2 regions of the Agrobacterium sp. rho-13.3 genome follow, and region 1 is predicted to be linked to the other one. Evidence: predicted binding sites of a transcription regulator. Region 1 holds the regulator's gene; the other holds the start of a gene.
What was found. The regulator PhoB, encoded in region 1, activates phosphate uptake and scavenging genes when phosphate is short. The targets are predictions, from matches to a motif close to TGTCATNNANCTGTCAT.
Positions count from the first base shown of each region.

Region 1 (5,172 bases):
GCGAGAGGATTGCCGCCATAAGTCGTGCCATGCACGCCAGCCGTCATGCCGGACGCGGCTTCCGCTGTTGCAAGGCAGGCGCCGAACGGGAAACCACCGCCGATGCCCTTGGCAACGGCCATGATATCAGGCGCCACGCCAGACCATTCATAAGCAAAGAACTTGCCGGTACGGCCAACGCCCGTCTGGACCTCGTCAAAAATCAGCAGCAGGCCGTGTTCTTCACACAGCGCCCGAAGGGCGCGCAGGAATTCCAGCTCGACGGGGCGAATACCGCCCTCACCCTGAATGGGCTCGATGAGCAATGCTGCTGTTTCCGGCGTAATCGCTGCTTTCAAGGCTTCCAGATCACCGAATGGCACCTGATCGAACCCTTCGACCTTGGGGCCGAAACCTTCCAGATATTTCGCCTGGCCGCCAGCCGCGATGGTGGCAAGTGTGCGCCCATGGAAAGCACCTTCAAAGGTGATGATGCGGAATTTTTCCGGGTGGCCGTGGGTATAATGATAACGCCGCGCCGTTTTGATCGCGCATTCCAGCGCTTCCGCACCGGAATTGGTGAAGAAGACCTTATCGGCAAAGGTGGCGTCCGTGAGGCGTTGGGCCAGCACTTCCTGCCCCGCAACTTCATACAGGTTGGACAGGTGCCAGACTTTTTCGGCCTGCGTCTTGATGGCATCGACCATATGCGGGTGGCTGTGGCCGACAGACGTGACAGCAACGCCCGCACCGAAATCCAGATATCGTTCGCCGGTTTCCGTGATGAGCCACACGCCCTCGCCGCGCTCGAAACGCAAAGGGGCTCTGGAAAACGTATCGAACAATGGTCCGGTTTGGGGTCCGGCTTGGGGCCCAGCGTGGGGCGCGTTGTCAGCCATGGCTGCATCACTCCTTGCGCAAACGCGCTATCAATAGGGCTGATCGGTTATCCCGTGCCCGAAAATCAAAAATGCCGCCTCGCGGCGGCTTGGGGTATCGTCTTCTGTTCGCAGGCACTATTGTCACTTCATTGAACGATGTCAACAAACGTCCTCATTTTCCGGCATTCTCAAGCTGTGGTGGATTGATTTTATTGAACCACCAACTGTTGCTTTTCAGACTCACGATTGAAGCAAGTTGGGGAAAACCGCGAAATCGATTCCAGATGATTCTCCCGACTCTTGTCACGGAGTCAGCCTACGATTAGGTTAACTCTCAATTACTAGACTGCAAGCGGCGGAACTAGTCACCTAAAATCTGGCAGATGCTCTGCGCGCGGTTCGCTCCGCGGCATCGTAGATCGATTCTGCCTGTACGACGAGCGGAGATGCGGCATGAACTGGACAGACGAACGAGTCGAAAAACTCAAAAGATTGTGGTCCGAAGGGCTGAGCGCCAGCCAGATTGCCGCGCAACTCGGTGGCGTCAGCCGCAACGCGGTCATCGGCAAGGTTCACCGCCTCAGCCTGCCGGGCAGAGCGAAAGCAGGTGGAACCGTTGCAACGGCACGTCCTGCCGCAAAACGTCCGGCCTCCCCTGCTCCACGCGCACCAAACTATCCTGCCCGCGTTGCAACGGCCCGTCCGGTTGCCCGCACAGCAGGCGCAACCGCGTTGCAGGACGATGCGGACGTCAACACGGCAGAGGTTTTGGAATACCGTCCGACAGCCATCAGCAATGCCGTACTGCCAACCTCGCTTCGCCTGACGCTGACGGAACTGACAGAGCGCACGTGCAAATGGCCAGTTGGCGACCCTTTGAAGGACGACTTCCACTTCTGTGGCTGTGACGCGTCTGAAGCATCGCCCTATTGCAAGTTCCACGCCAAGATGGCTTACCAGCCGGTCAGCGAACGCCGCAGGGCTTGATGCCAGCGACATTATCGATTGGAAAAGCGGGTCTTCTGATCCGCTTTTTTATTGCGATTTTTTCGCGGAGCACGCTGTGATCCTTCAGACGAAAGCGCATGACTTTGCCAAGTCCGTCGTGCTGATTTGAATTGGACAATGGGAGAAGGTTGGTGGCATTTTCGTGCACGCCTAGAGTATTTCCGCCTTTCTCCGAAACGCGAAAATACTCTATCTATTTGTTTTGACGCATTATCCGGGCGCAAAACTGCTTCGAATTTTTGCTGGAAATGCTCCAGGACATGAGCTTCCGATCACGCAAGCTCATGTTAAATCTTTTGTGGCGCAGCAGACGAGAGTGCCGCGCGTCTCGCGGACGCGCAGAGGTCGCTATACCATATTCAACCTGCGCATTGTCATTCCCCAAAACCGACGCCGATTTTGGGGCAATGCATTAGCCTTGACGGGCTTTGCGGTTGGCATAACGGCGATCGCGCTCTGCCTTGCGGGCAGCTTCGTCCTCAAGGACGCGGGCGATGCGGTTTTTGTCAGCCAGTTTGCGTGCGTCAGCTTCAGCGTTGGCAGCGGCTTCGAGTTCAGCCTCGCGCTGCGCGGCTTCGGCTTCGATGCGCTTCTGCTCTTCGATTTTCAGCTGTTCGCGCTCAAGGCGGCGAGCTTCACGAGCTTCCGCAATTGCAGCTTGCTCTGCCTGTCTGGCTTCACGGGTCGGCTCGGCAGCTTCTTTTGCGGCACGAAAAGCCTGAAGAAGAGCAGCCTTGGCTTCCGCAGCAGCGCCACGACGGTCGGAGACTTCATTGTTTCTAATGTTTCGAACGTTTCTCAAATCTCTATTCCAGTTGATGCGTCACGCCGACAGAAGTCAGGATTTTTTGACGCGTTTTGGTGGGGCGATTGCCGGTGGCTTCTTGCTGTCTTCCAATTCTTTCGCAAGACGCGCTTCTCGCAGCCGAATGGTCTTTTCTTCACGGGCCTGCGTGATGGAGTTGAGTTCATCAACCGCATGACCACGCGCGAAAAACTGAGTTTGCGTTGCGCCGAACGCAATCTCGGCCTGTTTGCGAGACTTGCTATGTGCATCAGTCATTGGAATTCCCTTCCTATCGCATCGGCCTGAAAATCGGAACGATTTTCGACAAGTCCGGTGCGTATATTCAGTCGCCTAGAGTGTCCGCAGAGACCCAAGGGGGTGGCCGGCAAGCGGCACAAAAAAAGGCCAGGCAATGTGCCTGACCTCGATTGGTTTCACGCTTTCAACAGTGCCAGTACATCCGTGGTCAAGGGAAAGCAGATTCCGAATTATGCAGCCTGAAGGTTGCAAGCAGACATTTTGCCCGACTTGTTGTCGCGCTCAAGGTCGTAGCTCAGCTTCTGGCCTTCAACGATTTCGCGCATACCTGCACGCTCTACAGCGGAGATGTGTACGAATGCGTCTGTGCCGCCGTTGTCAGGCTGAATGAAGCCGAAGCCCTTAGTGGAGTTAAACCATTTTACTGTGCCTGTGGTCATAATGAACCCTTTCAAAGCATAAGTTATAGATCACAGAACTGACGCCCTGTGTGCGAGTATAGCGATTTTTTTGAAAGGAAGGGTTAGTTCAAAACGCGGTGCTAATCGCGCGGCAACCAAAGCTCAGCAAGCAAAATATCGATATCGCAGTGATATAGCTTTAGCGATTGATTGTCAAATTTAATCTTTTGCTGATGAAATATCAGGGTCAACAAGCGCGGGTTGAAAAGGCTTTATTCAGCGCTGTGGGCAAGTAAATCCCGGCGAATACGGACGCTGAAATATCCGTCGCCCTTTGCCCTACCGGCACCTCCCCGACGGTGGGGAGGCTAATGATCACGTGGCCTCTTGTTGGCTATCACGCTTCCATGGAATATCCCGCGCCGCGCACGGTGCGGATCACATCCTGCATATTGGAGAAGTTGAGCGCTTTGCGCAGGCGCCCGACATGGACGTCGACGGTGCGTTCATCCACATAGATATCGTGACCCCAGACACCATCGAGAAGTTGGGAGCGCGAATAAACACGACCGGGAGATGCCATCAGGAATTCCAGCAGGCGGAACTCGGTTGGCCCAAGGCGCACTTCGCGGGTCTTGCGGTGAACACGGTGGGTTTCCCGATCCAGTTCGATATCGCCACATTTCAGCACGGAAGACAGCACTTCCGGGCGGGCGCGGCGCAACATGGCTTTCACACGCGCCATCAGCTCCGGCGTGGAGAACGGCTTGACCACATAGTCATCCGCACCCGTTGCCAGGCCACGAACACGTTCGCTTTCCTCACCGCGTGCCGTCAACATGATGATCGGCAGGCGTTCGGTCTCTGGACGCATCCGCAAGCGACGGCAGAGTTCGATGCCGGAAACGCCGGGCAACATCCAGTCGAGGATCAGCAGGTCCGGCGTGCGTTCCTGCAAGCGGATTTCCGCTTCGTCACCACGCGGAATGGTGTCGACGTCGTAACCTTCGGATTCCAGATTGTAGCGAAGAAGAACGCTCAAAGCCTCTTCATCTTCAACAACTGCGATTTTCGGCACCATGGGCATGAAACTCCGCCAGTCTTATCTGTGGCTTACTCGGTGACTGCGCCGAGTGTGTTGGAACTATCGTCCTTCGGACGCTCACCCTCAGGCTGGCTGCCGGTGGCCATATAATAGATGGTTTCCGCGATGTTGGTGGCATGGTCACCGACGCGCTCGATGTTCTTGGCGCAGAACAAGAGGTGTGTGCAGGTGGTGATGTTGCGCGGATCTTCCATCATGTAGGTCAACAGCTCGCGGAACAGCGAGGTGTACATGGCGTCGATTTCCTCGTCGCGCTCGCGGATGGCCTGCGCCTTTTCTGCGGAGCGCGTGGAATAGACGTCCAGCACTTCTTTTAGCTGCACCAGCGCCAGTTCGGACAGATGCTCCAGACCGCGGGCCAGCTTGCGCGGCACACCGGTTCCAGACACTGCGATCACGCGCTTGGCCGTGTTCTTGCCCAGATCGCCAACGCGCTCCAGATCGGCTGCGATGCGCAGTGAACCGATGATATCGCGCAGGTCGGACGCCATAGGCTGGCGTTTGGCGATGGTGACGATGGCCTTATCGCCGATCTCGCGTTCTGCGTGATCGAGGATGGCATCATCCGAGATGACCTTCTGGGCCAGCGCCATATCCGAATTGACGAGCGCGCGCACCGCATCGGCACACATCTGCTCAGCCAGACCGCCCATTTCGGCAATGCGGCGGCTGAGGAACTTCAGCTCTTCATCGTAAGCGGACATAATATGCGAATGTGTCGGCATGTTCGAATTCTCCAGTTTCGTGGCGCGC
Region 1 is NZ_CP192774.1:112,967-118,138, reverse strand. Features, by position in the region: gene RMR16_RS00580 (aspartate aminotransferase family protein) at 1-878, opposite strand, end outside; gene RMR16_RS00575 (GcrA family cell cycle regulator) at 1,314-1,847, shown strand; gene RMR16_RS00570 (DUF6481 family protein) at 2,281-2,670, opposite strand; gene RMR16_RS00565 (hypothetical protein) at 2,707-2,931, opposite strand; gene RMR16_RS00560 (cold-shock protein) at 3,144-3,353, opposite strand; gene phoB (phosphate regulon transcriptional regulator PhoB) at 3,712-4,395, opposite strand; gene phoU (phosphate signaling complex protein PhoU) at 4,428-5,144, opposite strand.

Region 2 (5,172 bases), 1.0 Mb from region 1:
GGCAGCACGAAGAACTCGATGCCGACGACGCCCACGTAGTTGAGTGCGGCGAGAAGTTTTTCTGCCGATTCCACTGCCACCGTTTTCGCCGCGTCGGAGAGTTGCGCCGGAATGGTGGATGTATGCAGAATGCCGCCCAGATGCACGTTTTCTGCCGGGTCGTAGCAGGTGACAGTGCCATCCTGAAAACGCGCCGCAATGATCGAGATTTCACGCTCGAACGGCACGAAGCTTTCCAGAATCAGCGCGACATTGCCCAGTGCTGCAAATGCGCCGGTCAGGTCTTCGCCACCTTTGAAAACCCGCTGTCCCTTGCCGTCATACCCCATGCGGCGTGTTTTCAGCACGCCCTTGCCGCCAAATTCGGCAAGCGCAGCTTCCAGCCCTGCCTGATCGTCCACCTGTCGGAACCCGGCAGTTGGAATGCCGCAATCGTTCAGGAAACGCTTTTCCGTCAACCGATCCTGCGAGGCACTCAGCGCCTGCGGGGGAGGGTAGACTGGAACGGAGGCGGCCAGTGTTTGCGCGGCCACCACAGGCACGTTTTCAAATTCATAGGTTACGACATCGCAGACGCTTGCCAGTTCGGCCAGCGCCTTTTCGTCGTCATAAGCGGCAACGATCTGGCGGTTGCAGACCTGCGCTGCCGGACAGTCAGCCTGTGGCTCCAGCACGATGGTGCGGAAGTTGAGGCGCGCAGCTGCCATGGCCAACATGCGGGCAAGCTGCCCACCGCCTATTATGCCGATGGTTCCAGATTTCCCAATCTTTCCCGATGTCATTGCGGGGTGTCCATGGGGTATTCGGCAATCGCTGCCGTCTGGCGGGCGCGATATTCATCCAGCCGGTCGGCCAGATCTTCGTCGTAAAGCGCAAGAACGGCCGCCGCCAGAAGGGCGGCGTTGATGGCGCCTGCCTTGCCTATCGCCAATGTGCCAACCGGAATGCCTGCTGGCATCTGCACGATGGAATAAAGGCTATCCTGTCCCGACATGGTTTTCGATTGAACCGGAACGCCGAACACCGGAAGCGGTGTTAAAGCCGCCGTCATGCCCGGAAGGTGGGCCGCACCCCCGGCACCGGCGATGATGACTTTGAAGCCTTCCTCACGCGCGCCGGTCGCGAAGCTGAACATCCGCTCCGGTGTGCGGTGGGCGGAAATGATGCGCGCTTCATATTCTATATCCAGCGCATCCAGCGTATCGGCGGCGTTTTTCATGGTTTCCCAGTCGGACTGGCTTCCCATGATGATGGCGACGGGCGGTGTCTCTGTGCTCAACGGTCTCTCCGTATCAGGCAATGATGTCGGGGATAATCTGGTCTTCGATCTGGGTCATCTTGTCCTTGATGACCAGCTTTTTCTTCTTCATGCGCTGAATGCGCAAGGCTTCGCAATTGGTCTGGATCATCGCGTTGATCGCGGCATCGTAGTCCTCATGCTCCTGTCGCAATCGCGCCAGTGCCAGCCTAACGTCCGCGTGGTCCTGATCGGGCATGCTTTTATCCCCATTTTGATACAACCGGACCGCCATCCGGCAATTTTACTGTTTGTCCTGGTGCCTGTACCACCAAATAGCGGTAACGGGAAGTTTCCCTTATGACCATTTTGCCCAGATATTGCCTTGATTCTGCCTTCGACAAGCGCGCCGTTCCATGTCACATTGCCGTCGTAAACCTGAAACTCCAGCGATGGAGCGCTGGAGGTAGGTTCAACAAGGAAGGACGTGCCGCATGACCATTCAGGCTCATATTGCATCGCTCGAAAAGAAACACGGTGCTCTTGAGGAGGAGCTCGAAACTGTTCTTGCTTCCCCCTCCTCAGATGATCAGCAGATTGTGGATTTGAAACGCAAAAAACTGCGCCTGAAGGATGAAATGCAGAGATTGAAAATCTCGACAAGGCATTAATTGACAAAATGTCTGCTTCCCGGCGCCATTAGCGTTTACGGGACGGCTTGAAAATTATGGCTCTGGTCGCACTCGCGATCAGAGCTTTTTATTTGGATACTTCGCGGTTTTAACGAAGCGCATCCCACAGCAATTTCAGGGCGGCGAGAAATACCATCGAATACATCAGCGGATAAAAAGTGGCTGGCTTGAGATATTTCACCACCCGCGCGCCCAGCATGGTGGAGACGATGGCCACCGGCAGCAGCGAAAACGCTGCCAGCAGATTGGTGGTATCCAGAGCTTCCAGCGCAAAATACGACACCAGCTTGACCGCATTGACGATGGCGAAGAAACGCACGCTGAGGCCGGTGTAGCTTTTCGGGTCGAGCTTTAGCGGCATGGCGTAAATCTGGAAAGGCGGGCCACCGGCATGGGCCACGAAGCTGGCATAACCGGAAAAAGAGCCCCAGATCGTTGCTTTTGCGCGGTTTTGCGGTTTGGCGGCAACGGCCACCTTAGGCCCTAGCACAAAACGCTCGTAGAAGTATTGCAGCACGAAAATGATGGTGACAGCCGCCAGAACCAGCCGCATCGTGTCAGGAGAAATCATCGCAGACGTGGCCCAGCCAACGCCGATGCCGATCATCGCACCCGGTAGAAGGATCAGCAACGTCTCGCGGTGGTTATGGTGACGCCATGCCCACAGCGCGACCAAATCCATAACGATGAGGATGGGCAGAAAGATTGCCGCGGCCTGCACGGGTGGCACGGCCAGCGCCATCAGAGGCACGCCCATCAGCGCCAAAGCGCCGCCCAGCCCGCCTTTTGAAAGGCCAACGAGGATGACTGCGGGGATGGCGACGAGAAAGAAATGAAAATCGAGCAGCATGGATGGACGGTTGATCCTTTCGCCTGTCCGGTTTATCGGAAAGAGGACATGAAAACGAGTGCAGATTGCGGGCGAAGCGTCCTGTCTGCGGAAAATGGATAAACTGATGAGTGCACCCCAAGATCGCTGCCGCCTCGTTCTGATCGTTCCTGCAAACGATGATGCTGCAAATCAGGCCAAGACATTGGAAGATGCATTGCGGGGCGGCGATGTCGCCTCCGTCATCATTCCGCAATATGGACTGGATGATGCGACCTTCCAGAAGTTGACCGAGGTTCTGGTGCCCATCGTGCAGGAAGCCGGTGCCGCAGCGCTGGTGGCTGGCGATAGCCGCGCTGCAAGCCGCTCCAAGGCAGATGGCCTGCATGTTGTCGGCAATGCGCAAGCGCTGGCCGAGGCTGTGGAAAACTTCGCACCCAAGCTGATCGTAGGTGGCGGCAATGCCGATGACCGCCATAAGGCGCTGGAGCAGGGCGAGAGCAACCCGGACTATATGTTCTTCGGCAAGCTGGAAGGTGACATCAAACCGGAAGCCCATTCCAAGAATCTCGCGCTTGGCGAATGGTGGGCATCGATGATCGAAATCCCCGCCATCGTTATGGGCGGCTCCGATATCGCCTCTGCCTTGGCTGTTTCTGAAACCGGCGTGGAATTCGTGGCGCTGCGTCAGGCCGTGTTTGGCTATGCGGGAGGCCCTGCACAGGCGGTGGCGGAAGCAAACGCATTGCTTGACGAAAAAGCGCCACGGTTTGGCGGTTGATACAAGCGATGATCGCTCGCTCTTTTCTGCTTCGTGTGTCCGTTTCGGCTTTTGCTCTGCTTTTTGCGGTGATGCCGCATCACGCGCAGTCGCAGGATAAGGCCGCGAACCCATCGCAACTTCTGCCGGGTCTCGATGCCCCAAGTCCGGCCAACGAAGCGATGCCAGAAGAGGACACCGATTTCGGTCCCGTCAATACCGGCGGGCCGGAGGTGCTGTCTCGCCCGTCCGATCCGGGTGCCGAACTGATCCGCAAGGGGCGTGTGGTTTCAGAAGAGCAGAAAGACTTGCAGCCTTCCGGCGGCGTCAATGTCTATCAGCGCATGGGCGCCGAATTGCCGCCGCTGCCGCCGGAAAAGAAATTCACCGGCAAGGTGGACGATGCTTTTGGACATTACCAGCGCGGCGAATATGTGCAGGCGCTGGACAAGGCTTTGACCCGTGCACAGACCGGCGATGCCGCAGCCCAGACGCTTGTGGCGGAAATGATGTCCCGTGGCTTCGGCATTGCCCGCGATAACAAGACGGCTGCCTTCTGGTATGAACAGGCCGCCAAGGGCGGCGATCCCGTTGCCATGTTCAAATACGCGCTGATCGTGATGGAAGGCAAACTCGCTAAGCACGACAAGGCGCTGGCGGATGATTATATGCGCCGTGCGGCGGAAGCGGGCAATGCGGAGGCCGAGTTCAACTGGGCGCAAATCCTTGTGTCCCAGACGCCCGGCCCGAACGGCCTGCATGCTGCTTTGCCCTTTTATGAAAAATCAGCGGGCAAGGGCATCGCAGATGCGCAATATGCCGTCTCGCAAATCTACTGGAACCTCAAGGATACGCCGCCTGAAAAGAAAGCCAAAGCACGCGAATGGCTGACCCGCGCGGCCAAGGCAGGCTTCGATACGGCGCAGGTCGATCTCGGCATCTGGCTCGTCAACGGCATCGGCGGTGAGCGCAATCTGGAAGAGGGCTTCCGCTGGCTTTACGGCGCGGCACAGCGGGGCAATGTCGTGGCCCAGAACAAGGTCGCCCATCTTTACATTCAGGCGCTTGGCACAAAGCCAGACCCGGTGGAAGCGGCCAAATGGTACGTGCTCTCTCGCCGTGCCGGATTGAAAGACCCCGGCCTTGAAGATTTCTATCTCGGCATCGAAGACGAACAGCAGAAGAAAGCCATTGAGGCAGCCAATCGGTTTCGTCCTGCATAGCGCGCAGGGAGCCTAAGGCTTTTTGCCTTGAATTCCGGCGCGTTTTGTGGTCTTGAACCGCAAACTTTCAATCAGAAACCATATCTGTATGCCCGCTGGAATTTTTTTCCGCAGGTTCAGCCACCTTTCAGGAACATTTTCATGGCCCGCTCAGCCCTCCTCAATGTCATGGTTCAGGCCGCTCTCAAGGCGGGAAAATCTTTGTCGCGTGACTTCGGCGAAGTGCAGAACCTTCAGGTTTCCGTGAAGGGACCGAGCGATTTCGTCTCGCAGGCAGACATCAAGGCGGAAAAGATTGTTCGCGACGAGCTGATGAAGGCCCGCCCGACCTACGACTTTCTTGGTGAAGAAGGTGGCGAGGAAAAGGGTTCGGATGGCGCGCACCGCTGGATCGTCGATCCGCTGGATGGCACCACCAACTTCCTGCACGG
Region 2 is NZ_CP192774.1:2,172,244-2,177,415, reverse strand. Features, by position in the region: gene RMR16_RS10850 (5-(carboxyamino)imidazole ribonucleotide synthase) at 1-782, opposite strand, end outside; gene purE (5-(carboxyamino)imidazole ribonucleotide mutase) at 779-1,246, opposite strand; gene RMR16_RS10840 (YdcH family protein) at 1,293-1,496, opposite strand; gene RMR16_RS10835 (YdcH family protein) at 1,732-1,908, shown strand; gene RMR16_RS10830 (sulfite exporter TauE/SafE family protein) at 2,018-2,779, opposite strand; gene RMR16_RS10825 (thiamine phosphate synthase) at 2,886-3,539, shown strand; gene RMR16_RS10820 (tetratricopeptide repeat protein) at 3,548-4,741, shown strand; gene RMR16_RS10815 (inositol monophosphatase family protein) at 4,883-5,172, shown strand, end outside.
Region 2: a site for PhoB is predicted at 1,655-1,671, ahead of RMR16_RS10835 (YdcH family protein). Genes of this name have one in related genera too.